4 regions of the Serratia sp. LSHTC3 genome follow, and region 1 is predicted to be linked to each of the others. Evidence: riboswitches for the same ligand, from Rfam matches in the RefSeq annotation. Region 1 holds a riboswitch; each other region holds the start of a gene.
The links. A riboswitch is a leader RNA that binds a small molecule or an ion and turns the genes downstream of it on or off. The one in region 1 is predicted to bind thiamine pyrophosphate.
Positions count from the first base shown of each region.

Region 2: another riboswitch for thiamine pyrophosphate. It lies ahead of thiC (phosphomethylpyrimidine synthase ThiC); the one in region 1 lies ahead of thiM (hydroxyethylthiazole kinase).
Region 3: another riboswitch for thiamine pyrophosphate. It lies ahead of thiB (thiamine ABC transporter substrate binding subunit); the one in region 1 lies ahead of thiM (hydroxyethylthiazole kinase).
Region 4: another riboswitch for thiamine pyrophosphate. It lies ahead of AC2CGI_RS03430 (TenA family protein); the one in region 1 lies ahead of thiM (hydroxyethylthiazole kinase).

Region 1 covers NZ_JBXUNP010000001.1:155,364-162,446, reverse strand. Annotated here, with positions in the region: gene AC2CGI_RS00805 (inhibitor of vertebrate lysozyme family protein) at 1-357, opposite strand, end outside; gene thiD (bifunctional hydroxymethylpyrimidine kinase/phosphomethylpyrimidine kinase) at 442-1,242, opposite strand; gene thiM (hydroxyethylthiazole kinase) at 1,242-2,033, opposite strand; TPP riboswitch at 2,069-2,165, opposite strand; gene AC2CGI_RS00790 (TetR/AcrR family transcriptional regulator) at 2,257-2,871, opposite strand; gene AC2CGI_RS00785 (YtcA family lipoprotein) at 3,089-3,352, shown strand; gene mdtN (multidrug transporter subunit MdtN) at 3,363-4,400, shown strand; gene AC2CGI_RS00775 (FUSC family protein) at 4,390-6,369, shown strand; gene AC2CGI_RS00770 (GNAT family N-acetyltransferase) at 6,440-6,865, shown strand; gene AC2CGI_RS00765 (MFS transporter) at 6,862-7,083, opposite strand, start outside.
Region 2 covers NZ_JBXUNP010000012.1:6,458-13,540, reverse strand. Annotated here, with positions in the region: gene thiH (2-iminoacetate synthase ThiH) at 1-548, opposite strand, end outside; gene AC2CGI_RS23660 (thiazole synthase) at 548-1,327, opposite strand; gene thiS (sulfur carrier protein ThiS) at 1,329-1,529, opposite strand; gene AC2CGI_RS23650 (HesA/MoeB/ThiF family protein) at 1,526-2,275, opposite strand; gene thiE (thiamine phosphate synthase) at 2,268-2,918, opposite strand; gene thiC (phosphomethylpyrimidine synthase ThiC) at 2,911-4,854, opposite strand; TPP riboswitch at 4,969-5,093, opposite strand; gene AC2CGI_RS23635 (Rsd/AlgQ family anti-sigma factor) at 5,133-5,636, opposite strand; gene nudC (NAD(+) diphosphatase) at 5,738-6,505, shown strand; gene hemE (uroporphyrinogen decarboxylase) at 6,544-7,083, shown strand, end outside.
Region 3 covers NZ_JBXUNP010000003.1:461,004-468,086, reverse strand. Annotated here, with positions in the region: gene sgrT (glucose uptake inhibitor SgrT) at 80-253, opposite strand; gene sgrR (HTH-type transcriptional regulator SgrR) at 344-2,005, shown strand; TPP riboswitch at 2,043-2,161, shown strand; gene thiB (thiamine ABC transporter substrate binding subunit) at 2,219-3,205, shown strand; gene thiP (thiamine/thiamine pyrophosphate ABC transporter permease ThiP) at 3,181-4,788, shown strand; gene thiQ (thiamine ABC transporter ATP-binding protein ThiQ) at 4,775-5,479, shown strand; gene ivbL (ilvB operon leader peptide IvbL) at 5,568-5,681, shown strand; gene ilvB (acetolactate synthase large subunit) at 5,793-7,083, shown strand, end outside.
Region 4 covers NZ_JBXUNP010000001.1:714,669-721,751, forward strand. Annotated here, with positions in the region: gene opgB (phosphatidylglycerol--membrane-oligosaccharide glycerophosphotransferase) at 1-845, opposite strand, end outside; gene AC2CGI_RS03410 (transporter substrate-binding domain-containing protein) at 1,132-1,872, shown strand; gene AC2CGI_RS03415 (ABC transporter substrate-binding protein) at 1,873-2,808, opposite strand; gene AC2CGI_RS03420 (ABC transporter permease) at 2,844-3,611, opposite strand; gene AC2CGI_RS03425 (ABC transporter ATP-binding protein) at 3,608-4,348, opposite strand; gene AC2CGI_RS03430 (TenA family protein) at 4,345-5,028, opposite strand; TPP riboswitch at 5,091-5,193, opposite strand; gene AC2CGI_RS03435 (LLM class flavin-dependent oxidoreductase) at 5,344-6,366, shown strand; gene AC2CGI_RS03440 (SDR family NAD(P)-dependent oxidoreductase) at 6,380-7,083, shown strand, end outside.

The sequences.
Region 1 (7,083 bases):
ATCGACGGCTTCCGGCCGATCTTCCACCTCGACCCGCACGCCCCAGGCCTGGGATTTATCCGCGCTGAACGCCACGATCAAAAAGTTGTTGCCGCAGTCGTGCGGTTTGCACAGATTGCCGACCAGATACTCTTTGCCTTTCCAGTTCAGATTCTGCGCCGGCGTAGAGGTGCCGACGCCCTTACGCGCCCAGCCCGGCATCCGCGCCTGGCCTTTGACCATGTTTTGCCAACTGGCCTGATACCCCGGCTGCTGAATCAAATCCGACGTGGTGACGATCTGCTGGGCAAAGCTGCCCGCGCTGAAGCTGAGCAGTGCGCCGAAGAGGGCGCAACGCAGCGCCTGGTGTCCCGTCATAGTCCTTCTCCCTAGGTTAAATCAGGTTTCGCCCATAAAACCGGGCCTGAACTAGTCAGACCACGGTTGCGGCAAAAAGTTGGCTCACCACCAGGCGTGAAAATGATGCACCGGCCCAATGCCGTGCCCCACTTCCAGCGTATCCGCCTGTTGCAGCGCTTGTTGCAGGTAGTCCTTGGCGGCGGCCACCGTGGCCGCCCAGTCGGCATGGCGCGGGCGCAGCGCCGCCAGCGCGGCCGAGAGCGTGCAGCCGGTGCCGTGGGTATGGCGGGTGGCGACGCGCGGCGCGGTAAAGCGCTGCTCGCCTTCGGCGGTAAACAGCCAGTCCGGGCTCTCGCTTTCGCTCAGGTGGCCGCCCTTCATCAGCACCGCCCGGCAGCCCATCGCCAGCAGCGCCCGCCCCTGCTCGCGCATCTGCGCTTCATCTTCCGCCGGCGCGCACGCCAGCAGCGCCGCCGCTTCCGGCAGGTTCGGCATAATGATCGACACCAGCGGCAACAGCTCGCGCCGGATAGACTCTACCGCCTCCGGCGCCAGTAACGGATCGCCGCTTTTCGCCAGCATCACGGTATCCAGCACCACAAATTCCGGCCGGTAATGGCGCAGACGTTCGGCCACCGCCTGTACGATGTCGGCATTGGCCAGCATGCCGATCTTGACGCTGTCGATGCGCACGTCGCTGAACACCGAGTCCAGCTGCGCGGCGACGAACGCCGGATCGATGTAATACACCGACTGCACGCCGCGGGTATTCTGCGCTACCAGCGCGGTGATCACCGAAGTGCCGTAGGCGCCGAGCGCCGAGAAGGCCTTTAAATCGGCCTGAATGCCGGCGCCGCCGCTGGGATCGGTGCCGGCGATGGTCAGCGCGTTAATACGTTTCATCACAGATCCTCCCCGCGCAGTTGATACAGGGCGTCGAGGAACGCCGGCGTAAAGCTGCCCGGCCCGGCGGCCTGCCTGGCCGCGAGGCCGCCGCAGTGTGACATCACCCGACAGGCGGTCGCCACGTTGTCCAGGCGATCGCCCGGCAGGGCGCAAAACGCCGCCGCCACCGCCGACAGCGCGCAGCCGGTGCCCACCACCCGCGTCATCAGCGGGGAGCCGCCTTCGATCGCCCAGTCGCGTTGGCCGTCGGTGACGTAATCCACCGCGCCGGTGACCGCCACCACCGCGCCGCTGCGCCGCGCCAGCTCACGCGCGGCGGGCAATGCCGCCAAGGAATCGTCGCCGCTGTCCACGCCGCGGCCGCTGGCCAGCAACCCGTTGAGCGCCATGATTTCCGAGGCGTTGCCGCGTATCGCCGCCGGTTGCTCGTCCAGCAGCTGTTTAGCGAAGGCGGTGCGGTAGGAGAGCGCGCCGACCGCCACCGGATCCAGCGTCCAGGGCTTGCCGGCCTGATTGGCGGCGGCCACCGCCGCCCGCATCGATTCGGCGCGCAGCGCGTTGAGGGTACCGACGTTGATCAGCAGGCCGTCGGCCAGCGCGCTGAACTGCGCCGCCTCTTGCGGCTCCACCACCATCGCCGGGGAGGCGCCGAGCGCCAGCAGCACGTTGGCAGTCAGCGATTGCACCACTTCGTTGGTCAGGCAGTGGATCAGCGGAGGCCGCTGTTGGAATTGGGTCAGGCAGGCCGCGGCGCGGGCGCCGGGTAGTGCATCAGGTCGAGCGATCATATTCCTCCCAACCGGCGTTCAAGAAGGCGGCGCCGGTTGAGCGGCCGTGACTTCCCTACGCTGGCATTATCCAGATCAGGTAATACGGGTATTTCTCAGCCTTCACGCGGAAGGGCACCCCGAGTCATGAAAATCAATAGGTTGTGATCAACATTGCGTTAATCCCTGCAGGGGATCATGCCAGCGGCGGCGCGGACAAACAAGCGATTAAATTGGCTCGCGCCTAAGCGATGCTTCCCTCTTTTCCCGCCAGATACAGGCTCAGCACGCCGGGCAGCTCCGCCAGGGTAAACGCCACGTTCTGCGGCGCCGTTTTGAAGATGTGGTGCAAGGTGCCGGCCACCAGGCTTTGCAACAGCCGGGTTTGCTGCAGGATCTCCGCTTCGGCGGTCTCGGGGCGGCGCAGCTGCAGCACTCGGGCGATCAGCGCCAGGAAGCTGGACTTTTCATCCGGCAGGTTCATTTCCCGCATCACCGGCAGGTAGTCGGCGTGCTCGCGCAGGTACTGCGCATAGGGAGAAAACAGTCGCTGGATCACCTCTTCAGCGGAGAGGCGCCTCCACTCGTCGTCGCTGGCCAACGCCATGTCGCGCACCAGCGCCTCGATCGATTCGGTGTGCCGATCCGCCAGCGCCTTGATCACCGCGTGGCGATCGGGGAAAAAGTGATACATCGAGCCGATGGAGGTTTTGGCGTGCTTGGCGAGCCGCTGCATGCTGAGCGCCGCCAGCCCGTCCTGCGCCACGATCGCCGCCGCCGAATCCAGAATGGTTTGTACGCGTTGCCGCCCTCTTTCCTGCTGCGGCTCCCGCCCGGTGATGTGTTCGTCGATTTGCATATTCGTTTCTGCCCGCTGTCATCAACGCATTATACCCATTTGCCGCCGCGAAGGCAGGGTGACACAAAAAACTAGATTAACTCCTCTAGTTTAGAGTAGAGTATTTATTCTAGTTTCTCCTTGCGCAAGCGTGAGGAAGACAAACAGTGACCTCACTCACTGAAAAAGAGTCATTCCATTCGGCCCGTCGACCAAGCCAATCGCCAGAGAACGCCCTATGCCCGACAAAAAACTGCTTATCACCTGCCTGACCGCGCTGCTGCTCACCGGGTGCTCACCGGCACCGTCCATGGTGGTGTTCGGCGCTTCGTTCCCCGACTGGCTGTTTTGCCTGTGCGGCGGCGTGGCGGGCATGGTGGCGATCCACCTGCTGCTGCGCACCCCGGAAAAACGCGCCTGGCTGGCGCCGCAGCTGCTGACGTATCCGGCGCTGACCGCGCTGATCGCCATGCTGACCTGGTTACTGGTTTTCCCCCACTGAGACTGACGCCATGACCCAACCACAAACCTCCAACAAGCGCAGACTGCTGGTGCTTACCCTCCTGGCGTTGACGCTCATCGTGGCCGCCGTCGTCGTCTGGCGGGTGGAAAACGCCCCCACTACCGACGATGCCTACGCCTATGCCGACACCATCGACGTAGTGCCGGAGGTGAACGGCCGCATCGTCGAGATGCCGATCCGCGACAACCAGGAAGTGCGGCAAGGCGATCTGCTGTTCCGCATCGATCCGCGCCCTTACCAGGACGCGCTGGCGGCCAGCGAAGCGCGCCTGATCACGCTGAATGAACAGATCAAACTGACGCAGCGTTCGGTCAACGCGCAGCAGTACAACGCCGAATCGATGAACGCCATCGTCAAACGCTCGCAGGCGCTGGTGGCGCAGGCGACCGACACCCTCAACCGCCGACAGAAGCTGCTCGGCAAGAACTACGTTTCGGCGGAAGAAGTGGAAACCGCCCGCACCTCCCAGCGCTCGGCGCAGGCGGAACTGCAGGCCGCATTGCTGCAGGCGAAACAGGCGGAAGCCGCCGTCAGCGGCGTCGAAGCCCTGGTCGCGCAGCGCGCCGAAGTGCAGGCCGACATCGCCATCGCCAAGCTGAATCTGGAATTTACCGAGGTGCGAGCGCCGTTCGACGGCCGCATCGCCTCCCTGAAAACCACCGTCGGCCAATATGCCTCCAGCGCCAAACCGGTGTTCACGCTGATCGACACCCGCCACTGGTACGTGGTCGCCAACTTCCGCGAAACCGACCTGAAAGGCGTGCATCCCGGCGTGCCGGCCACGCTGTATTTAATGAGCGACGCCGGCCAGACCTTCAGCGGCAAGGTAGAGTCGGTCAGCTACGGCGTGCAGCCCGACGACGGCGGCAGCGTGCTGGGCGGGCTGCCCAACGTGTCGCGCAACATCAACTGGGTGCACGTTTCTCAGCGCTTCCCGGTCAAGATCGCGGTAGAGGCTCCCAACCCGGCGCTGTTCCGCGTGGGCGCTTCGGCGGTGGCCAAGCTGAACCTGCGCCATGAAGAATAAAACGATGTATCGCGGCTGGCTGTCCCAGTTGATCGACGAGCTGCGCCCTTCGGACAGCCGCATAAACCTGGTGATCCGCGCCCTGCTCTCCAGCGCGATCGCCATCGTGATCTCGCAGACGCTGCAGGTACCGTGGCTGGCGCTGTCGCTGATCGCGGTCTTCTTTATCACGCAGTCCAATATCGTGATCACCCGCGCGATCGGTATCCTGTTTTTCGTCAGCTCCACGCTGGCGATCGGCGCCGCTATCCTGGTGCTGAAGTTCACCTACGACTACCCGATGCTGCGCATCTTGCTCTCCAGCGCGCTGTTTTTCCTCAGCGTGTTCCTGATGCGGGTGACCAAGGTTGGGGTGCTGTTCTTCCTGATGGCGCTGGTGGTGATCTACACGCAAAGCTTTGTCGATCTCACTCCGCAGGCGGAAGTGGTGATACGACTGGTGCTGTGGGTATGGGTGGCGATCAACTACGCCATCCTGCTCACCCTGCTCGTTAATACCCTGCTGCTGCCGGCCGAACCGCTGAAACAGCTAAAGGGTCGGATGAACGCGGTGTTGGACGAAACCCGCGCTATGTTGACCAACGGCGGCGAGACGCGCGATCTGAGCGCCATCTCCCAGCACGCCACCGAGCTGCATAAGCTGCTGCGCTTTTCGGTGATGCGCAGCGATCGCTGCCGCGCCAACGAGCCCGGTTATCTGGCGCTGATCACCCTGGTGTTGCAGCTCAATATCCTGGCCTACCAGCTGCCGCCGGCTTTCGGCGCGGCCGCGCGTCAATTGGCGCAAGAGATAGATGCCGCCTGCCGCGCACTGCAAACCGCGATAAGCCACGAAAGCGCACTGCGATTTTCCGTCGCGATCGCCGGCAGCGACGATCCGCAGGTGCCAGCGCCGCTCAATGAAATGGCCAGCCTCCTGCAGGTCTACGCCAACCGCAGCGACTACGCCGACGCCCTGCAGGCCGCGCCGCCGCCGAAAGTGCCCTTCTTTACCCCCGACGCCCTGACCAACCCGGTTTACATCCAGTTTTCGTTGAAAACGCTGCTGACCGTACTGGTCGCCTACGTGTTTTATACCGCCGTCGATTGGTCCGGCATTCATACCATCATGCTGAGCTGCCTGATCGTGGCGCAGCCCAGCCTCGGCGCCACACAGCGGCGGGCGCGGCTGCGTCTCGGCGGCGCGGCGATCGGCAGCCTGCTGGCGCTGATCTCGGTGGTGTGGATCATGCCTCACCTCGACAGCCTCGTCGGCTTGCTGCTGCTGACGCTGCCGGTGATCGCCCTCTCCGCCTGGATCGCCGCCGGCTCCGAGAAAATAAGCTATGCCGGGGTACAGATCCTGTTCACCTTTTCCCTGGCGCTGCTGGAAAGCTTCGGCCCGGTCACCGGGCTGACCGAGATCCGCGATCGCCTGATCGGCATCGTGCTGGGGGTAGGGTTCGCCACCTTCATTCACGCCACGCTGTGGCCGGAATACGAAGGGGAGTCACTGCGGCAGCAGGTTGCCAACGTGCTGCGGGAACTGTCGCGCTTCCTCGGCGGCGAGAACACAAACGCCATCGGCATCTGGCAAAAGATCGAGGGCTGCGAAGCGGTAGTGGCCCGGGTGACGCTGGAGCCAACCTGGCAGCTGGCGGACGATAACCATGAAAGCTTCACCCGGCATATCCAACTGATCTTTAACCAGACGCGCAGCCTGTTGCTGACCAGCGAAAAGCTCAACACCTATCTGGCAGGCAGTGGCGCGGCGCTGTCCGCGCAGGAACGCCAGGCGCTGTTCGAGGTGCAACGTCAGGGCGGGCGCGTTCTCGCCGAGTATGCGGCGCAGCTTTCCCGTGCGCCGCAAGCGTTGCGGGCGCCCGACTTTCATCCACCGTTGGCCGCCCTGCACGCCGACACCGTGCGCCACCTGGCTCAGGAGCTGAGCGACGGGGTCAATCGCCTGCCCGCCTGGGGCGACGCCTAGCATTTTCCGTTTGCGGCCATGCACGCCCGGCGCCATGCGCTATAGTGAGCAAAAACCACCGGGAGATGCCATGCAAATAAGACCTTACCAAGAGGCCGATCGCCCCTTCCTGCGCACGCTGTACCTGGCGTCGCGCAAGGCGGCGTTCGGTTGGCGCGATACCTCGAACTATCAGTTGGAAGATTTCGACCGCGCGACGCTGGGCGAAGCGATTTGGGTGGCGGAAGACGGCGGCGTGCTGCTGGGATTCGTCTCCGTCTACCGCGAAGACAACTTCATTCATAACCTGTATGTCGATCCCCATCAGCCGCCGCGCGGCGTCGGCAGTGCGCTGCTGCAAGCGGCGCAAGCCACCTTCACCGCCACCGGCTCGCTGAAATGCCTGGTGAAAAATGAAAAAGCGCTGGCGTTCTACCGCAAACACGGCTGGCGCATCATCTCCACCGGCAACGACGGCGAAGAAGATTATTACCTGATGCATTCGCCGGCCCGCTAGTTCTTACCCGCCGCATCCGGCATCCCACGCAGCGTCAGCCGCCAAAACAGCAACGCGCTCAGGCTGACGCCGGCCCCCAGCCCGCAGACGCCGCTCCAACCCGCCCAGGCGTACATATGGGTGCCGGCAAAGGCGCCCAGCCCGCTGCCGACGGCGTAAAACAGCATGTAGCAGCCCACCAGCCGGCTATGCGACTGCGGGTGGGCGCTGAAGATCAT
Region 2 (7,083 bases), on a different contig from region 1:
TGATACACCAGCACGCCGTCCAGGCCCAGCGTTTTCAGTTCGGCGTACTCTTCTTGCGCCAGCGGCTGCACTTCCATCATCAGCGAGCTGAAGTGGCGGCGGATCGCCGGAATGTGCCGGCGGAAATAGTCCATGCCGACCTTGGTCTGATGTTCGCCGGTGACCAGCAACAGATGCTCGAACCCCAACGCCTGGATGGCTGCGCATTCGCGGGCGATCTCCGCCGCATCCAGCGTTTTGCGCTTGATGCGGTTGCTCATCGAAAAGCCGCAGTAGGTACAGTCGTTGGCGCACAGGTTAGAGAGGTACAGCGGCACATAGAAACTGACGACGTTGCCGAATCGCTGACGGGTCAGCTGCTGCGCGCGCTGCGCCAGCGGTTCCAGATACGGCGCGGCGGCGGGGGAGATCAGCGCCATAAAGTCGTCGCGCGTCAGCTTGTCGGCGTTCAACGCGCGTTCCACGTCGCGCGCGGTTTTGCCGTTGATGCGCAGCGTAATGTCGTCCCAATCCAGCTGTTGCCAGCGGCTACTGAAATCGTCGGCCATCACTGTGCCTCCTCTGGCTGGCTGAGGAAGGCGGTCAGCGGGCTCGAGGCGACCGCACCGCGCTGGCTCGCGCCTAACCCGGCGCTGCGCGCCAATTCGCCGGCCTCCAGCGCCAGGCGAAACGCCCGCGCCATTTGCACCGGATCGCGCGCCACGGCGATGGCGGTATTCACCAGCACCGCGTCGGCACCCAGCTCCATCGCTTCCAGCGCATGGCTCGGCGCGCCGATGCCGGCGTCGACCACCACCGGCACCTTGGCCTGTTCGATGATGATCTCGAGGAAGTCGCGGGTGCGCAGACCGCGGTTGGAACCGATAGGGGCGCCGAGCGGCATCACCGCCGCGCAGCCCGCCTCTTCCAGCCGTTTGCACAGCACCGGATCGGCGCCGCAGTAGGGCAGCACCACAAAACCGTCTTTCACCAGCGTTTCCGCCGCCTTCAGCGTTTCTATCGGATCCGGCAGCAGGTATTTCACATCGGGGTGGATCTCCAGCTTCACCCAGTGGGTGCCGAGCGCTTCACGCGCCAGCCGGGCGGCGAATACCGCTTCGGCGGCCGTTTTGGCGCCGGAGGTATTGGGCAACAGCCTGACGCCCAACTGTTGCAGCGGCGCCAAAATGGCGTCGTTGCCGCCGCGCAGATCGACGCGCTTCATGGCCATGGTCACCAGCTGTGAGCCGGAGGCCGCCAGCGCCTCCAACATCAGCGCCGGGGTGGCGAACTTGCCGGTGCCGGTGAACAGGCGCGAGGTAAAAGTGGTATCGGCGATTTTCAGCATGTCAGCCTCCGGCGATCGCTTGAAACAGCAAAATGTCGTCACCGTCCTGCACCTGATGGTCGGCCCAGTCGGCGCGCGGGATGATGGTTTGGTTGATCGCCAGCGCGGTACCCGGCTGGTGGCGTTCCAGCTGGGCCAGCAGGGCGGCGACGCTGAGCGGCTGCGCCAGCTCCAGCGGTTGGTCGTTTAAACGGATCTTCATGCCGCGCCTCCGCATACCGGGCAGGCACGGGCCTGGCTCAGTTGCAGCGTGCTCCAGCTCTGCTGCTTGCCGTCGAACAGCCGCAGTTTACCGCTGAGGGAAGAAGGCATGCCGGCCAGCATCTTGATGGCCTCCAGCGCTTGCAGGGTGCCGATCACGCCCACCACCGGACCGAGTACCCCGGCGGTGCGGCAGTTGCGCTGCGGCTCTTCCTGCTCCGGGTACAGGCAGGCGTAGCAGCCGTGCGCATAGGGCGGCTCGAGCACCAGCAGCTGGCCGCTGAAGCCGACCGCGCTGCCGCTGATCAGCGGCTTGGCGGCGGCGATGCAGGCGGCATTGACCTCATGGCGGGTCGCCATATTGTCGCAGCAGTCCAGCACCAGATCGGCGCGTGCGACCGCGTCGCGCAGCGCTTGCCCTTGCAGCCGCTGCGCCAGCGGGATGGATTCCACCAACGGGTTCAGCGCCTGCAGGTGGCGTTGCGCCAGCGCCGCCTTGCCGGTGGCGGTATCGGCGCTGCGGTAGAGGATTTGCCGCTGCAGGTTGGTGACGTGCAGCTGGTCGTCGTCGGCCAGCAGCAGCGTGCCGACGCCGGCGGCGGCCAGATACAGCGAAGCCGGGGAACCGAGCCCACCTAAACCGACGATCAGCACCGTGGCGCGCTTGAGTCTCTCCTGGCCTTCCGGGCCGACGTCCTCCAGCAGCAGCTGGCGGCTGTAGCGCAGGAATTCCTGATCGTTAAGCATCGTTCGGATCCTCGCCTTCGATCAGCCGCAGCAGCTCGGTCGTCGCCGCGCGCCAGTCCGGTGCCTGGGTGATGGCGCTGACCACCGCCACGCTGCCGACGCCGCACGCCAGCACCGCCGGCACGCGATCGATACTGATCCCGCCGATCGCCACCGTCGGGTAATCCGCCAAACCGGCGATGTGGCGTTTCAACTCCGCCAGCCCCTGTGGCGCCGAAGGCATGTCTTTGGTCTGAGTGGGGAAGATGTGCCCCAACGCGATGTAGGACGGTTTCACCGCCAGCGCGCGCGCCAGTTCGGCGTCGTCATGGGTGGAGACCCCCAGCCGCAGCCCGGCGCGGTGAATGGCCGCCAGATCGGTGGTATCGAGATCTTCCTGGCCCAGATGTACGCCGTAGGCGCCGTGCTTGATCGCCAGCCGCCAGTAGTCGTTGATGAACAGCCGCGCCTGATAACGCCGGCCCAGCGCGATGGCGGCAGCGATATCCTCTTCGACCTGCTCATCCGGCAGGTCCTTGATGCGCAGCTGGATGGTGGTGACGCCGGCCTCCAGCAGGCGAGCGATCCATTCCACGCTGTCGACGACCGGGTAAAGCCCCAGTTTGTGAGGCGTTGCCGGGAAGGGGGTCGTGATATCAGTCATTGCTGGTCTCCTCCTGCAAATTGCCGGCGCTGTGATACAGCTCGCTGCCGCGGGCGCGGAACTCGGCGGACATTTTCTCCATGCCGGTCAGCTGCACCTCGATCGGTTTGGCGGCCTCTTGGGCGGCGGCGTAGTCGCGCACCTCTTGTGAAATCTTCATCGAGCAGAATTTCGGCCCGCACATCGAGCAGAAGTGGGCGATCTTGCCGGATTCCTGCGGCAGGGTTTCGTCGTGATAGGCGCGCGCGGTGGCCGGATCGAGCGCCAGATTGAACTGATCTTCCCAACGGAATTCGAAGCGCGCCTTGGACATGGCGTTATCGCGGATCTGCGCGCCCGGATGGCCTTTGGCCAGATCGGCGGCGTGAGCGGCGATCTTGTAGGTGATCAGGCCCTGTTTGACGTCCTCTTTGTTCGGCAGGCCGAGGTGCTCTTTCGGCGTGACGTAACACAGCATGGCGCAGCCGAACCAGCCGATCATCGCCGCGCCGATGCCGGAGGTGAAATGGTCATAGCCCGGGGCGATATCGGTGGTCAGCGGGCCGAGGGTGTAGAATGGCGCTTCGTGGCAGTGTTCCAGCTCTTCGGTCATGTTGCGGCGGATCATCTGCATCGGCACGTGGCCTGGGCCCTCGATCATCACCTGCACGTCGTATTCCCAGGCGATTTTGGTCAGCTCGCCCAGCGTATGCAGTTCGGCGAACTGGGCTTCGTCGTTGGCGTCCTGAATTGAGCCGGGGCGCAGGCCGTCGCCGAGCGACAGCGAAACGTCGTAGGCGGCGCAGATCTCGCAGATTTCACGGAAGTGCTGATAGAGGAAGTTTTCCTGATGGTGCGACAGACACCATTTGGCCATGATCGAGCCGCCGCGCGACACGATGCCGGTCAGGCGTTTGGCGGTCATCGGCACGTAGCGCAGCAGCACGCCGGCGTGGATGGTGAAGTAGTCGACCCCTTGTTCCGCCTGTTCCAGCAGCGTATCGCGGAACATCTCCCAGGTGAGGTTTTCCGCCACGCCGTTGACCTTCTCCAGCGCCTGGTAGATCGGCACGGTGCCGATGGGCACCGGGCTGTTGCGCAGGATCCATTCGCGGGTTTCGTGAATGTAGCGGCCGGTGGAGAGATCCATCACGGTGTCTGCGCCCCAGCGGGTGGCCCACACCAGCTTCTCCACCTCTTCTTCGATCGACGATGTGACCGCCGAGTTGCCGATATTGGCGTTCACCTTCACCAGGAAATTGCGGCCGATGATCATCGGCTCCGCCTCCGGGTGGTTGATATTGGCGGGAATGATAGCGCGGCCGGCGGCCACTTCCTGGCGCACGAACTCCGGCGTGATGTTGTCCGGCAGGTTGGCGCCCCAGCCCTGGCCCGAATGCTGGTGGCGCAGCACCTCGCCGCGAATGCGTTCGCGCCCCATGTTTTCGCGGATGGCGATGAACTCCATCTCCGGGGTGACGATGCCGGCGCGGGCATAGTGCAGTTGGGTCACGCACTTGCCCGGTAACGCCTTGCGCGGCAACGGCAGGTGTTCGAAACGCAGGTGATCGAGGCCTTCGTCCGCCAGCCGCTGTTGGGTGAAGCCGGAGCTGGCGCCGCTCAGGGTGGCGGTATCGCCGCGCGCGTCGATCCAGCCTGCGCGCAGCTTGGTCAGGCCCGCGTGCACGTCGAGCTCGGCCTGTGGATCGCCGTACGGGCCGGCGGTGTCATACACCGGGATCGCCTCGTTGGGTTCATACTGCGGGCTATCTTTGCTGCCGCCGATCAGGGTCGGGCTGAGCTGAATTTCGCGCATCGGCACCTGGATATCGCGGCGCGAACCCTGCAGGTAGATGCGGCGTGAGTTTGGGAAAGCCATGCCTTGCAGGGTGTCGATAAACTGCTGGGCGGCTTCGCGTTGCGCCTTACGGGCGCGCGGTGGATTAACGTTAGACATAGCAAGTTCCTACCAGTGTGTTGGGTTGGGAAAGTTGCTTGTCTGGAGCTCGGAGGGAGTAATGATGGTGGCCGATAAGGCAGGGCACCCGCAAGGGGAAGGCCGTGTCTGTGGCGATAGATTACTCTTGTTCCCTTCGCGGGTATTAACCCGATCAGGTTCCGCGGATCCCGAATTAACGGTCTCAGCCTGGCTGATTCGATGAACAAATCAGGCGCTAGGCACTCCGACAAGATGCCCCCCAGTATAGGAGGGATAAGAAAAAAAACTATAAAATTTTAACGCGCCGGATCCAGCGCCTGGTCCGGCAGCGGTTGCTGCGTGGCTTCCGCTTCCAGCAGGATCAGCTTATCTTCCAGCGCAAAGCGCGCCGCCAGCGTTTCGCCGATATCCGACAAGGCCTGGTGGAATTCCAGACAAACCTCCTGATCGATATCCACTTCGGTATAGCGATCGTGGAACGCCATGATCTGTTCGGTATTGGCCCACAGCTTGGGGTAGATGTTCACCGCCAGCGACATTTTCGGACTGGCTGCGCCTTCCACTTGTTTGATAATTCTGTCATAGATATGAAAATGCCCTGCGGAGAGGTAATCCACCAGGTTATGGCAAAAGTTCTCCAGCGCTTTTTCATTCAGCGGCGTATGCTTTTCTTTATTCGGTTTGAGGCCTACCAGCGTGCAGTAGGCGACCAGCAACTGCTTGCGGGCCTGAAGCCATTGATCAACTAATTCATTACTACCGCCAACGCGCTGAGTCAGCCTTTCCAAACGGTTGAGCATGTTTGACTCCGTGTAAGTAACAAAAGTAACCGGTAAGTTATTAAAATGTAACAAAGCCGATTTGTAGAGTGCCAGTGAAGCTGAGGTTGTGCAACAACGATATGGAACTTGCATTAACGGGCAATGAAAACGGCTGGTGGATCGTCAGCCATGAAAGCAAACTTTGGTTACCGAACGGTGAATTGCCGTCGGGGACCGCCGCCGCCTTCGGCCTGCAGGGCCACATGGCGCGCGTCATCGGTGAGTGGGAGGGCGCGCCGGTCTGGCTGGTGCGCCAGGCGATGCCGCGGGAGATGGGGTCGGTGCGTCAGTTGTTGGATCAGGATCGTGGTCTGTTCCAGCTGGCCGGGCGCGGCGTGCAGTTGGCGGATTTCTACCGCTCCCATCGCTATTGCGGCTACTGCGGCCATGAGATGCACCTCAGCCGCACCGAAAGCGCCTGCCTGTGCGGCCATTGCAAGGAGCGCTACTACCCGCAGATCGCGCCCTGCGTGATCGTCGCCATTCGGCGCGACGATCAGATCCTGCTGGCGCAGCACGTGCGCCATCGCGGCGGCATTCACACGGTGCTGGCCGGTTTCGTTGAAGTGGGCGAAACGCTGGAGCAAGCGGTAGCGCGCGAAGTGATGGAAGAGAGCAATATTGAAATCAAGAACCTGCGCTACGTCACGTCACAACCCTGGCCGTTTCCGCACTCGCTGATGATGGCCTTTATGGCCGATTACCACCAGGGTGAGATTCGTCACGATCCCAAGGAGCTGCTCAATGCCGGCTGGTATCGTTACGACCAACTGCCGTTGTTGCCGCCGCCCGGCACCGTGGCGCGCCGCTTGATTGAGGACACCGTGGCGCTGTGCCGGGCAGAATAATGTACAATGGCCGGCAGATTATTAAGGGAGCCCCATAAATGACTGAGTTGAAGAACGATCGTTACCTGCGCGCGCTGTTGCGTCAGCCGGTGGATGTGACCCCCGTATGGATGATGCGCCAGGCCGGTCGTTATTTACCGGAGTATAAGGCGACTCGCGCCCAGGCCGGTGATTTCATGTCGCTGTGCAAGAACGCGGAGCTGGCCTGCGAGGTTACGCTGCAGCCGCTGCGCCGCTACGCGCTGGACGCCGCCATCCTGTTCTCCGACATTCTCACCATTCCCGACGCCATGGGGCTCGGCCTGTACTTTGAAGCCGGCGAAGGCCCGCGTTTCAGCTCCCCCGTCACCTGCCGCGCCGACGTCGACAAACTGCCGGCGTTCGATCCGGAAGTGGAGCTGGGCTATGTGATGAACGCGGTGCGCACCATCCGCCGCGAGCTGAAGGGCGAAGTGCCGCTGATCGGCTTTTCCGGCAGCCCGTGGACGCTGGCTACCTATATGGTTGAGGGCGGCAGCAGCAAGGCCTTCACCAAGCTGAAGAAGATGATGTATGCCGAGCCGGCCACGCTGCACCTG
Region 3 (7,083 bases), on a different contig from region 1:
CCGCGCATAAAAAAACCAGTGGGTCACCCCACTGGCTGGTGAAACAGCACCATTACTCAGAAACTTGTTGCCGCAGCCCCTACAGGTGCTCGCGATACTGCTTATCGGTCATCTCTTTAATGTCCCATTGCGTCAGGTGCGCCAGCATCGCCAACCGCGCCTGTTCGGGCACCACGCTCAGCCAGTCGGCTCGCTGGCGGCGCACCGCGCTGAAATAGCGCTGATAGAACTGCCTGGATAAGAAAGCTTTCATGATTACGCCCTCCCCTTTCATTGATGAAAATTATCGGCGTAATATAGGGAAAGAAAAATTGACGAGTTGAAGCGGGAGCGTTCCTCTTTTATGTCCACGTCCAGATTGCAGCAGCAGTTCATCCGCCTGTGGCAGCGCTGCCACGGTGAAACCACCGACACCACGCTGCAGGATCTGGCGGAGGTGCTCAGCTGCTCGCGGCGCCACGTGCGCTCCCTGCTGAGCGCCATGCAGCGGGAAGGCTGGCTCACCTGGCAGGCGGAGTCGGGGCGCGGCAAGCGTTCGCGGCTAACCTTCCACTACACCGGCCTGGCGCTGCAGCAACAGCGGGCCGAGGAGCTGCTGGAACAGGATCGCATCGATCAGCTGGTGCAACTGGTGGGCGACAAAAATGTGGTGCGCCAGATGCTGCTGTCGCAGCTGGGGCGTAGCTTCCGCCAGGGGAAACACATTCTGCGGGTGCTCTACTACCGGCAGTTGTACAACCTGCTGCCCGGCTCGGCGCTGCGGCGTTCGGAAACCCATCTGGCGCGCCAGATCTTCAACGGTCTGACGCGCATAAATGAGGAAAACGGGGAACTGGAGTCCGATCTGTCTCACCATTGGCAGGCGTTGACGCCACTGCACTGGCGATTTTACCTGCGCCCGGCGATCCATTTTCATCACGGCCGCGAGCTGGAGATGGCGGACGTCATTACTTCTCTCTCGCGTCTGACCTCGCAACCGCTGTTCTCGCATATCGAGAGCGTCACCTCGCCGACGCCATTCGTGATTGACGTGCATCTGCGCAGCCCCGACCACTGGCTGCCCTGGCTGCTGGGCAGCGTGCACGCCATGATCCTGCCGCGCGAATGGCGCGAACTGCCGGATTTCGCCCGCCATCCGATCGGCACCGGCCCCTATCGCGTAGTGCGCAATCTCCCCAGCCAGATGAAGATCCACGCCTTCGACGACTATTTTGGCTACCGGGCGCTGATCGACGAGGTGAATATCTGGGTGCTGCCGGAGTTCTCCGAAGAACTGGTGCATTCCGGCGTACAGCTGCAGGGCGATGAAACCGGCAACAACGAACTGGAAAGCCGGCTGGAAGAGGGCTGCTATTTCCTGCTGTTCGACCGGCGCTCCCCGCTGGCCGCCGATCCCGCCATTCGCAGCTGGCTGTGCGAATTGATCAATCCCATTTCGCTGCTGAGCCACGCCGGGCCGCTCTACCAACGCTACTGGTCGCCGGCGTACGGCCTGCTGCCCCGTTGGCACCACAACCGCGCGCTGGCGCAGCAGCCCAAACCGGCGGGGCTGACCGAACTGACGATGACCCACTTCAATGAGCATTCGGAGTTTCACGCCATCCGTCAGGCGATCGAGCCGCTGCTGGCGCAGCACGGCATCCGCCTGATCGTGCAAAGCGTGGATTACGCCACCTGGCACCAGGGCGACGCGCGCAGCGATCTGTGGCTTGGCAGCGCCAACTTCTATCTGCCGCTGGAGTTTTCGCTGTTCGCCACGCTGTACGAACTGCCGCTGATGCAGCATTGCATGAACGAAGATCTGGCGCAGGACGCGGCGCTGTGGCGCGCCAACCGTCTGCCGCTGGCGGAGTTCTGCCAGCGTCTGGTCAGCAACCACCAGCTGCATCCGCTGTTCCACCACTGGCTGCAGCTGCACGGCCAGCGCAGCATGCGCGGCGTGCGGATGAACACCCTCGGCTGGTTCGACTTCAAGTCCGCCTGGTTTGCCCCGCCGGAGACATAAGCGCCTTTCGCCCAAGTCGGTTAATCTTTACAATAGCGCCGTCTCAACGGGGTGCGGAGAGCCGGGCCGCGTAATAAGCCTGATTTTCCGCTGAGAGCACACCCGTCGAACCTGATCCGGTCAATACCGGCGGAGGGATTTGAGCCCAGCGAACCGGCGACGCCGCCTCGCCCCCTCAGATGCCCTTGCCCCCTTATTTTTCAGGAGTGCAACGTGGTCAAAAAATATCTGCCCTGCTTATTGCTGCTGTGCGCCGCGCCGGCGTTCGCCAAGCCGACGCTGACGGTTTACACCTACGATTCCTTCGCCGCCGACTGGGGCCCTGGCCCGGCGGTGAAAAAAGCCTTCGAGGCCGAATGCGACTGTGAACTGAAGTTCGTGGCGCTGGAAGACGGCGTCTCGTTGCTGAACCGCCTGCGCATGGAGGGCAAGAACAGCGCCGCCGACGTGGTGCTGGGGCTGGACAACAACCTGCTGCAGGCGGCGCAGCAAACCGGCCTGTTCGCGCCGAGCGGCGTCGATACCGCCAGGCTGACGGTGCCGGGCGGCTGGCAGGACGCGACCTTCGTGCCTTACGACTACGGGTACTTCGCCTTCGTCTACAACAAAGAAAAACTGAAGAACCCGCCGAAAAGCCTGCAGGAGCTGGTCAGCAGCGACCGCAACTGGAAAGTGATCTACGAAGATCCGCGCACCAGCACGCCGGGGCTCGGCCTGCTGCTGTGGATGCAAAAAGTGTATGGCGACAAGGCGCCGGCCGCCTGGCAGCAGTTGGCGAAGAAGACCGTCACCGTCACCAAAGGCTGGAGCGAAGCCTACGGCCTGTTCCTGAAAGGCGAAGGCGATCTGGTGCTCAGCTATACCACCTCTCCCGCCTACCACCTGATCGAAGAGAAAAAAGACCTTTACGCCGCCGCCACGTTCAGCGAAGGCCACTACCTGCAGGTGGAAGTGGCGGGCAAGCTGAAAGCCGCCAAACAGCCTGAGCTGGCCGAGCGTTTCATGCGGTTCATGGTGACGCCGGCATTCCAGAACACCATCCCGACCGGCAACTGGATGTACCCGGTGATCAACACCCCGCTGCCCGTCGGCTTTGAGCAGATGAACGTGCCGCAGACCGCGCTGCAATACAGCGCCGAAGAGGTGGCCACACAACGCGGCGGCTGGATCCGGGCATGGCAAACCGCCGTCAGCCGCTGATCCCCCGCTGGCTCTGGCCGGGGCTGCTGGCCGCCGGCCTGATCCTGCTCGTCGCCGCGCTGGCGCTGGGTTCGCTGTGGCGTCACGCGCCGGACAGCGACTGGCGCAGCCTGTGGCAGGACAGTTACCTGTGGCACGTGGTGCGCTTCACCTTCCTGCAGGCGCTGCTGTCGGCGCTGATTTCGGTGCTGCCCGCCATTCTGCTGGCGCGCGCGCTCTATCGCCGCCGTTTCCCCGGCCGGCAGTTGTTGCTGCGGCTGTGCGCCATGACGCTGGTGCTGCCGGTGCTGGTAGCGGTATTCGGCCTGCTCAGCGTCTATGGGCGCCAGGGCTGGCTGGCGACGCTGTGCGGCTGGCTGGGCGTCGAGTATGGTTTCTCGCCCTACGGTCTGCAGGGCATTCTGCTGGCGCACCTGTTCTTTAACCTGCCGCTGGCCACCCGCCTGTTGCTGCAGGCGCTGGAGAACATTCCGGTAGAGCAGCGCCAGCTGGCCGCTCAACTGGGTATGAGCGGCTGGCAGCAGTTCCGCTTCGTCGAATGGCCGGCGCTGCGCCGCCAAATCCTGCCGAGCGGCGCGCTGATCTTCATGCTGTGCTTCGCCAGCTTCGCCACCGTGCTGTCGCTGGGCGGCGGGCCACAGGCCACCACCATCGAACTGGCGATCTACCAGGCGCTGAGTTACGACTACGATCTGGGGCGTGCCGCCATGCTGGCGCTGATCCAGCTGGGCTGTTGTCTCGGGCTGGTGTTGATCAGTCAGCGCCTGAGCCAGGCATTGCCGGTGGGGCATACCCACGCCCAGCGCTGGCGCAATCCGGATGACAGCCTGTGGCGACGCGTCGGCGATTTTCTGCTGATCGCCGCCGCGCTGTTGCTGCTGCTGCCGCCTCTGCTGGCGGTGATCGCCGATGGCGCCAACCAGGCTATCCTCAACGTACTGCGCCAGCCGGTGCTGTGGCAGGCGCTGTTCACGTCGCTACGCATCGCCCTCGGCGCCGGGCTGCTGTGCGTGGCGCTCACGATGATGCTGCTGTGGAGCAGCCGCGAGCTGAAACTGCGGCAGCAGCTGCGCGGCGGCCAGGCTCTGGAGCTCAGCGGCATGGTGATCCTGGCGATGCCGGGCATCGTGCTGGCCACCGGCTTCTTCCTGCTGCTGAGCGATACCGTGGGGTTGCCGCAGTCGCCCTATGCGCTGGTGATCCTCACCAATGCGCTGATGGCGGTGCCCTATGCACTGAAGGTATTGGAGAACCCGATGCGCGACCTCGCCGAACGTTACAACCCGCTGTGCCTGTCGCTGGATATCCGCGGCTGGCGACGGCTGCGGCTGATCGAACTGCGCGCCCTGCGCCGCCCGCTGGCGCAGGCGCTGGCCTTCGCCTGCGTGCTGTCGATCGGCGACTTCGGCGTGGTCGCCTTGTTTGGCAACGAGCATTTCCGTACCCTGCCTTTTTACCTGTATCAGCAGATTGGCGCCTATCGCAGCAACGACGGGGCGGTGACCGCGCTGCTGTTGCTGCTGCTGTGCTTCCTGTTGTTTACCCTGATTGAACGCTTACCGGGCCGCCATGCTGACGCTTGAAAAACTGACCTACCTGTATGACCACCTGCCGATGCGCTTTGATCTGCGCATCCAGCCGGGCGAGCGCGTCGCGGTGCTCGGCCCCAGCGGCGCCGGTAAAAGCACCTTGCTGAGCCTGATCGCCGGCTTTCTGCCGGCGGCCAGCGGCCGGCTGCTGCTGAACGGCGAAGACCACACCGCCACGCCGCCGGCCAAGCGGCCGGTGTCGATGCTGTTTCAGGAAAACAACCTGTTCGCGCATCTGACGGTGGCGCAGAACATCGGGCTGGGGTTGGATCCCGGTCTGCGCTTGACTGCGCAGCAGCGTCAACAGCGAGAACACATCGCCCGTCAGGTCGGCCTGGAAGAGCATCTGGAGCGCCTGCCGTCGCAACTTTCCGGCGGCCAGCGTCAGCGCGCCGCGCTGGCGCGCTGTTTGATTCGCCAACGGCCGATCCTGCTGCTCGACGAACCCTTCTCGGCGCTCGATCCGGCGCTGCGCAACGAGATGTTGCAACTGCTGCAGACGGTATGCGAACAGCGCAACCTGACGCTGCTGATGGTGTCGCACAACCTCGACGACGCCGCACGCATCGCGCCGCGCACGCTGCTGGTGGTCGACGGCCGCATCTATTACGATGGCCCGACGCAGGCCCTGCTGGACGGCAGCGCGCCCGAAGCGCGCGTGCTGGGCATTTCGGGCAAAGCGTGATCTGACGCGCGTTTTTTATGCTGCGCCAATAAACCTGTTGTGCGAATTTTGCGCCTGTGTTTTTATAAAAACCTGACTTTTTTTACTGATGATAAGGTTCCCTGTGATCGCATCCTCGCTGACTTCGACCCTACTAGTTACCGCGCTACCAGCCGCGGTGGTCGTCGTGCGTGTGGTGGTGGTCGTCGGCAATGCGCCGTAGGGTCCGAATCAACGCATCGATTCCCAAACCCCGCCGGCGCAAACCGGGCGGGGTTTCTTGTTTTAGCACCCTGCCCAGCAAAGCTCACCGGCCTTGAGAAAGGACAGGAACATGGCAACTTCGGGCACGCCTCAACCGGGCACCAGCTTCACCGGCGCACAATTGATCGTTCATCTGCTGGAGCGTCAGGGCATCACCACCGTCGCCGGCATTCCCGGCGGCGCCGCGCTGCCGCTGTATGACGCGCTGAGCCAAAGCACCCGTATTCACCACGTGCTGGCGCGCCACGAACAGGGCGCGGGCTTTATGGCGCAAGGCATGGCGCGCGCCAACGGCAAGGCGGCGGTGTGCATCGCCTCCAGCGGGCCGGGCGCCACCAACCTGGTCACCGCCATCGCCGACGCCAAACTCGACTCCATTCCGCTGGTGTGCATCACCGGTCAGGTGCCCTCCTCGATGATCGGCACCGACGCCTTCCAGGAAGTGGACACCTACGGCATTTCCATCCCGATCACCAAGCACAACCATCTGGTGCGCGATATCCGCGAACTGCCGCAGGTGATTGGCGACGCCTTCCGCATCGCCGAGTCCGGCCGCCCCGGCCCGGTCTGGATCGATGTGCCGAAAGATGTGCAAACCGCCACCATCACGCTGGAAGAGCTGCCGCCGATCGCCGTGCCGGACGCCGCTCCGAGCTTCGATCCGGCGCTGGTTTCGCAGGCCGCCGCGATGATCAACCGGGCAAAGCGCCCGATCCTCTATCTGGGCGGCGGCATCATCTGCGCCGACGCCCACCGGCAAGCGGTGGAACTGGCCGAACGCGCCGGTCTGCCCACCACCATGACGCTGATGGCGCTGGGCGCGATGCCGGTGGAACACCCGCTGTCGCTGGGCATGCTGGGCATGCACGCGGCGCGCAGCACCAACTTCATTCTGCAGGAAGCCGATCTGCTGATCGTGCTGGGCGCGCGTTTCGACGATCGGGCAATCGGCAAAACCGAGCAGTTCTGCCCTAACGCCGCCATCATTCATGTGGATATCGACCGCGCCGAGCTGGGCAAGGTCAAACAGGCCAACGTGGCGATCCATGCCGACGTCGGCCAGGTGCTGCAACAGCTGCTGCCGCAGATCGACACGCAGCCGCGCAGCGAATGGCTGAACACCGTCAATGACCTGAAGCGCGAATTCCCGTTCAACATGCCGAACGCCGACGATCCGCTGAGCCATTACGGCCTGGTGCTGGCCGCCGCGCGCTGCGTGGACGACAGCGCTATTATCACCACCGACGTAGGCCAGCATCAGATGTGGGTGGCGCAGGCCTATCCGCTGAGCCGGCCGCGCCAGTGGCTGACGTCGGGCGGCCTGGGCACCATGGGCTTCGGTCTGCCGGCGGCGATCGGCG
Region 4 (7,083 bases), 560 kb from region 1:
TGGTCGAAACCGTGGGATTTCAGGAAGGTGTCTTTACCGGCGAACGCCAGCTCGGCGCCCTGATAGAAATAGTTGCTGTAGCCGGCGGCCTTCAGCACGTCGCCCAGGCAGACGTTCTCCGGGTAGAAGGTGGAGACCGCGCTGGAGGCGTTGCCGTCGAAGGGCGCGAACAGCGGAATGCCGCACTGCGAGGCGACCATGCCGGCGATGGTGTAGCCGGTGCCCGGCAATTGCTGGGTATTGCTGAAATCGATGCTGTCCGTGCGCAGGGCGTTCAGCTCGTCGGCCAGGCCGGGAAACAACTCGGTATCGAAGTAGGTGCGCTCCAGGCTCTCGGCATAGATGTACACCAGGTTCGGCCGTTTGCCCTGTACGGTCTTTTTCGGCGCCTTGTAGTAGGTGGTGAAATCGGCGGTATCGCCGACGATCTGGCTCTTGACCAGCAGCGAGATGTCCTGAAACGCCGGGGTGGTGCCGACCGAAAACAGCGCCAGCAGCACGGCGACGACGCTGTAGGCCACGCTGCTGCCTTTGGCCTTGCGGCGCAGCAGGCTGCGGGCCAGCACGGCGAAAATCACCCCCAGCGCCGCCAGCAGGCCGATAAACGGCAGCACGTATTTGCTGATGCCCGCGCCTTTGAGGCTGCTGGTGACGGTGTAGATCACCGCATCGGTGATGCCGTCGCCGGTGAAGTAGTTGCTGGCGATCAGGATGACGTTCAGCACCAGATAGCTGCCGAGCAGCGTCAGCAGAATGGCGAACCACCAGCGGTTGGCGGCGGCCCGGGTGCGATAAATCAAAATCGACGCCAAAAAGAGAACAAACGAAACGACTGCTAAAACCATCCGCCAAACCTTGTCTGATTGAAATAAAACCGTTGCTGCCCTGGTTTGCGCCGCCGAGCGTGCCGCGGCGCGAAAAGTGAAGGGTATAGCCTATTGCCGGCGGCGGAACAACGCGCGATCTCCCGCTACGGCCGACGAGCGGCGGCTATTGTACATTTTTATGACAATAGTGTGACGTTAATCACACCGACGGCGGCCGCGGCGGCGAAAGCTTGCTGGTCGGAGGTTTCGCTCTACGCTTAATGAGCGCCACGACGGTGCATCCATCAGCCATTCAGGAGGAAGTATGCAGACAATCCCCGCAGCGGTACTCGACGATCTGGCCCCGCAAGGCGTGTTGCGCGCGGCGATCAACTACGGCAATCCGGTGCTGGCGCAGGCCGGGGCTGATGGCAAACCGCAAGGCGCTTCGGTGGAGCTGGCCGCCGCGCTGGCTCGCGAACTGGGCGTGGCGCTGGAGCTGGTGACCTATGACGCGGCCGGCAAGGTGTTCGCCGATCTGGACAGCGGCGCCTGGAACCTGGCGTTTATGGCCATCGAGCCGGTGCGCGCGGCGCAGATCGCCTTCAGCGAACCCTACGTGATCATCGAGGGGACTTATCTGGTGGCGAACGACGCGCCTTACTCTGAGGTGGCGCAGCTCGACCGGCCGGAGGTGCGCATCGCGGTCGGGCAGGGGGCGGCGTACGATCTGTTTTTATCGCGCACGCTGCAGCAGGCGCAATTGGTGCGGGCGGCAACCTCCGCCGAGGCGATCGCGCTGTTTTTCGAACGGGGGCTGGAGGCGGCGGCCGGCGTGCGTCAACCGCTGTTGGCCGCCGCGGCCGCCCATCCCGGCTACCGAGTGCTGGACGGACATTTTACCGCCATCCGCCAGGCGATGGCGGTGCCGCGGCAAAACATGCAGGGCGCCGCCTATGTGAACGCGTTTATCGAACGCTGCAAGGCCAATGGGCTGGTGAAGGCGGCCCTGCAGCGCAGCGGCCAGGGCGAAGTGACGGTGGCGCCGCCGGCCGCCTCGGCGTGATCAGTTCAGCTCCACCGCGTACTGGTCTACCGGGGTGATTTTCTTGATCAGCTTATTGTCGAACAGGAACTGTTCGTAAGCCTGGTAGCGGGCCCGATCCAACTTGGCCGGATCGCGCGCGAACAGCGGCAGGCTGGCTTGCCACGCCTGTTTGTTCAGCTCGGTATTCAGCTCCGGGTGCGCCTTGGCGAACGCCAACCAGGTGTCCTGCGGGTGCGCGTGCAGGTAGTCGCTGCCTTGCTTCAGCGCGACGAGGAATTTGCGGATTTTCGGCTCGTTCACCGCATCGCGGTTGGCGACGATGATCAGCTCGTCGTAGGCCGGCACGCCGTAATCTTCGACGTTGAACACCACCGGTTCTTTACCCTGCAGCTTGAGCTCCAGCGCTTCGATGTTGCGGTAGCCGCCGATCACCGCATCGACCTGGCCCGCCAGCAGGGCGCTGGTCAGCTGGAAGTTGACGTTGATGAGCTTGATATCCTGCGGTTTGAGATGCTCGTGTTCGACCATGGTGGCCAGCGTCGCCTGTTCGATGCCGCTGACCGAGTAACCCACCGTTTTGCCTTTGAGATCCGCCGGCGAGGTGATGTTTTTATCCAGCGCGATCACCGTATTCAGCGGCGTGTTGATCAGCGTGCCGACGCGCATCAGCGGCAGGCCCTGATCGGCGAAGAAATGCAGCTGCGGCTGATAGGTGATGGCGAGGTCGGCCTGTTTGGCGGCCACCAGTCGCGGCGGCAGCGCCGGATCGGACGGCGGCACGATCTTGACGTCCAGCCCTGCGGCCTTGAAGGCGCCGATCTGCTCGGCCACCATAATCGGCGCGTGATCGGGGTTGATGTACCAGTCGAGCACCAGCGTCAGCTTGTCGGCCGCGCCGGCCTGGCCGGTGAGGGCGGCGCCGAGCAGCAGCCCGCAAACGGTTTGTTTGATCATGGTCGTTCCTTTATCCCTGGTTATGGTTGCAATCATCAGTCGTTTTCCGGCGCCCAGGCGATCAGGCGCCGCAGCAGCGCATCCACCGCGGCCCACAGCAGCACGGTCATCAGCACCAAAATAAACAGTGCGGCGAAGCAGACGTCGGTCTGCATGCGCGCATTGGCGTTCAGCATCACATAGCCCAGCCCTTCGGCCGAGCCGACCCATTCGCCGATGATGGCGCCGATGGGCGCGACGGCGGCGGCCATGCGCAGGCCGGAGCCGAAGGCCGGCAGCGCCGCCATTAGCCGCACGTGCCGCAGCTGCGCCCAGCGCGAAGCGCGCATCGTGCGCGCCAGATCGAGGTAGTCGTTGTTGACCCGGCGCAGCCCGTCGAAAAAGGCCGACACCACCGGGAAGAAGATCACCAGCACCGCCATCGCCACCTTGGCGCTCATGCCGAAGCCGAACCACAGCACCAGCAGCGGGGCCAGGGCGAACACCGGTATCGCCTGGCTGGTGAGCACCAGCGGCATCAGCCAGCGCTGCAGGCGCGGCGAGAAAATCATGCACAGCGCCAGCGCCGCGCCGAGCAACACGCCCAGAACCAGCCCGCTGACGATTTCCGAAGCGGTGACCAGCGTGTGCCAGGCGAGATAGCCGCGCCCGTCCCACAGCGCCTGCGCCACTGCGCCCGGCGTGGGCAGCAGAAAGGCCGGAATGCCGCTTTGCGCCGCCAGCCACCACAGCAGCAGCAGGCCGACAAACACCGTCAGCCCGCGCCGCAGGCGGGTGAGTCCACGCTCTTGGGCACTATTCATTGTGCAGCCCTCACCAGCTGCTGCAGCAGCTCGGCCTGGCTTTTCAGCAGGTCGGCGTCATCCGGCGCGCGCGGCGGTAGCCCGCTGATGCGGTGAGTATCGTCGAGGCCCAGCGGCCAGGGCGACAGCACCAGCAGCCGGTGGCTCAGGCGGCAGGCTTCCATCGGATCGTGGGTGATCAACAGCACGGTATTTTGCGCCAGCAGCTCGGCGGCCAGGCTCTGGATCTCGGCGCGGGTAATGGCGTCCAGCGCGGAAAAGGGTTCGTCCATCAGCACGATCGGCTGGCGTTCGTAGAGCGTGCGGGCGATGGCGGCGCGCTGGCGCATGCCGCCGGACAGCGAGGCGGGCAGGCTGCGGCCATGCGCGGCCAGGCCCACGCGCTCCAGCAGGTGCGCCGCCCAAACCCGATCCGGCGTTTCGCCGCGCAGCCGCGAACCGAGGGCGACGTTCTCTTCGATGGTCAGCCACGGGTAAAGCAGATCTTTTTGCCCCATGTAGGCGATGCGCCCGGCGATCGGCAGGCCGTCGCTGCCGGTCACCGAACCAGAGCTGGCCTGCGCCAGGCCGGCGATGATCTTCAGCAGGCTGGTTTTGCCGGCGCCGCTGGCGCCGAGCAGGGCGACGAAGCTGCCGCCGGCGATGTCGAAGCTCAGCCGGTCGAAGACGATGTGCTGACCGAAACGCAGGCTGAGATCCCGCACCTGGATACCGGGCGGGAGAAGCGGAGAGGTCATGAGGCGTTCAGCCCCATCTGCCAAAATGCCGACTCCAGTTGGGTGGCGGTGGTGAAAATCTGCGCCAGCTCGGTGAAGCGATCCTGTGCGCCGCGCTGCCGACCAACGGTTTCCAGCAGTTCGATGGCGGCGCGTACGCCGGCCAGATAGCCCTCGTCGCCGTAGTTGCGGATCCAGGAGGCGTAAGGATTGCCCTCCATCTGGGTGGCGGGATCGTACAGCAGCCGCAGGCCGATTTCGGCATAGCCGGCCACGCAGGGCAGCAGACCGGCCAACAGATCGAGGGCGTCGCCGGCATGGCCGATATCCAGCACGTAGCGGGTGTAGTTCATGGTCTCCGCCGCTTCCGGCTGGGCGGCGATCTGCGCTTCGCTTAGCCCCCATTCGGCGCAGTAGGCCACGTGCAGCGGCAGCTCGGCGACGATGCCGTTGAGCGAGGCGGTGGCGGCGCGCATCTCCGGCAGGGTGCGCAGCTTGCTGACCAGCAGCGCGTAGGCGCGGGCGAAGTGCAGCAGGAACAGATAGTCCTGGGTCAGGTAACGGCGAAAAGCGCGTTCAGGCAAGGTGCCGGCGGCCAGCTGCTGCAGAAACGGGTGATCGACGTAGTCCTGCCAGTGGCTGCCGGCATGGTGGCGCAGCCGGCCGTAAAGACCGCTTTCGAACAGGGTGGTGATGGACATGGGACCTCCTTGAGTCAGTGGAGATCCGGGCACGCTGAGGTATGAACAGGCAACGGGTGATTGCGTTGTTGCCTAACCGTCCCTTCGCTGGCATGACCCAGATCAGGTTCAAAGGGTTCGGCTTGCGCCATCTCAGCCCGTAACAGGACACCCCTCGGAGCTGCCTGTTATACGACATTTGTTTTTTGATTACAATCGCCGGGCGGCGCGGCGGCAATCGGTTCGTTTAGTGCGATCGGGGGCGATTTTGCTGGCGCAAGGCGCGCGGTTTTTGTCACTGTAGGCCGATGATTTTGCCTTTGAGGACGATGCCCGATGAAAAAGATTGGTTTTCTCTCGTTTGGCCACTGGACGCCTTCCGCCCAGTCCGGCACCCGTTCCGCAGCGGATGCGCTGCTGCAGTCCATCGATCTGGCGGTTGCCGCCGAAGATCTGGGCGCGGACGGCGCCTATTTTCGCGTGCACCACTTCGCGCGCCAGCTGGGATCGCCGTTCCCGCTGTTGGCCGCCATCGGCGCCAAAACCCAACGTATCGAGATCGGCACTGGCGTGATCGACATGCGCTATGAAAATCCGCTGTACATGGTGGAGGACGCCGGCGCGGCGGATCTGATCGCCGGCGGGCGGCTGCAGCTCGGCATCAGCCGCGGCTCGCCGGAGCAGGTGATCGACGGCTGGCGCTATTTCGGTTACGCCCCGGCCGAGGGCGAAACCGACGCTGACATGGCCCGCCGCCATACCGAAGTCTTTCTGGAAGCGCTGCGCGGCGAAGGGTTCGCTGAACCCAATCCGCAGCCGATGTTCCCCAATCCGCCCGGGCTGTTGCGGCCGGAGCCGTTTTCCGCCGGGCTGCGCGATCGCATCTGGTGGGGCGCCGGTTCGAACGCCACCGCCGTCTGGGCGGCGAAGCTGGGCATGAACCTGCAAAGCTCGACGCTCAAGAATGACGAGACCGGCGAACCCTTCCATATCCAGCAGGCCAAGCAGATCCGCGCCTATCGCGCCGCCTGGCAAGAGGCCGGCCATGCGCGCGAGCCGCGGGTTTCCGTGAGCCGCAGCATCTTTGCGCTGGTGGATCAGCGGGATCGCAATTACTTCGGTGGCAGCGGCAAAGAGGGCGATCAGCTGGGATATATCGACGCGCAGACCCGGGCGATCTTCGGCCGCAGCTATGCCGCCGAGCCGGACGCGCTGATCGAGCAGCTGGCGCAGGACGAGGCCATCGCCGAAGCGGATACGCTGCTGCTGACCGTGCCTAACCAGCTGGGCGTGGATTATAACGCCCACGTTATCGAATCGATTTTAACCCATGTCGCGCCGGCGCTCGGCTGGCGCTAAACGGAGGAGTGGCATGTCACGCATTTTCATTACCGGTTCGGTCGACGGGCTGGGCCGCGCCGCCGCGCAAACGCTGTTGGAGGAAGGGCATCAGGTGATCCTGCATGCGCGCGCCCCCGGCCGTCTGGAGGCGGTGCGCGATCTGCTGGATCAGGGCGCGCAGGCGGTGATTGGCGATCTGTCCGAGGTGCAGCAGATCCGGCAGGTCGCCGAGCAGGTGAATCGTCTTGGCCGCCCGAATGCGGTGATCCACAACGCCGGCATGTTCACCGGGCCGCAGGTGATGCCGGTGAACGTGATGGCGCCCTATCTGCTGACGGCCCTGATCGAACGCCCCGATCGCATCGTCTACCTGAGCAGCAGCATGCACTTTGACGGCGTGGCGGAACTGAACGGCGTGGACTGGCTTGGCGGCGCAGCCGGCTCCTATTCGGACAGCAAGCTGTTCGTCACCGCGCTGGCCGCCGCCGTGGCGCGCCTGTGGCCCGGCGTCATCAGCAGCGCGGTCGATCCCGGCTGGGTGCCAACCAAAATGGGCGGCGCGGATGCGCCCGACGATCTGGCGCTGGGACACGTGACGCAGGCGTGGCTGGTGAGCAGCGATGAGCCGCAGGCACTGATTTCCGGCGGCTATTGGCATCATCAGCAGCGGTTCGAGCCTCACGCCGCGGTACACGACGAGGCGTTTCAAACGGCGCTGCTGGCGCAATTGGCACG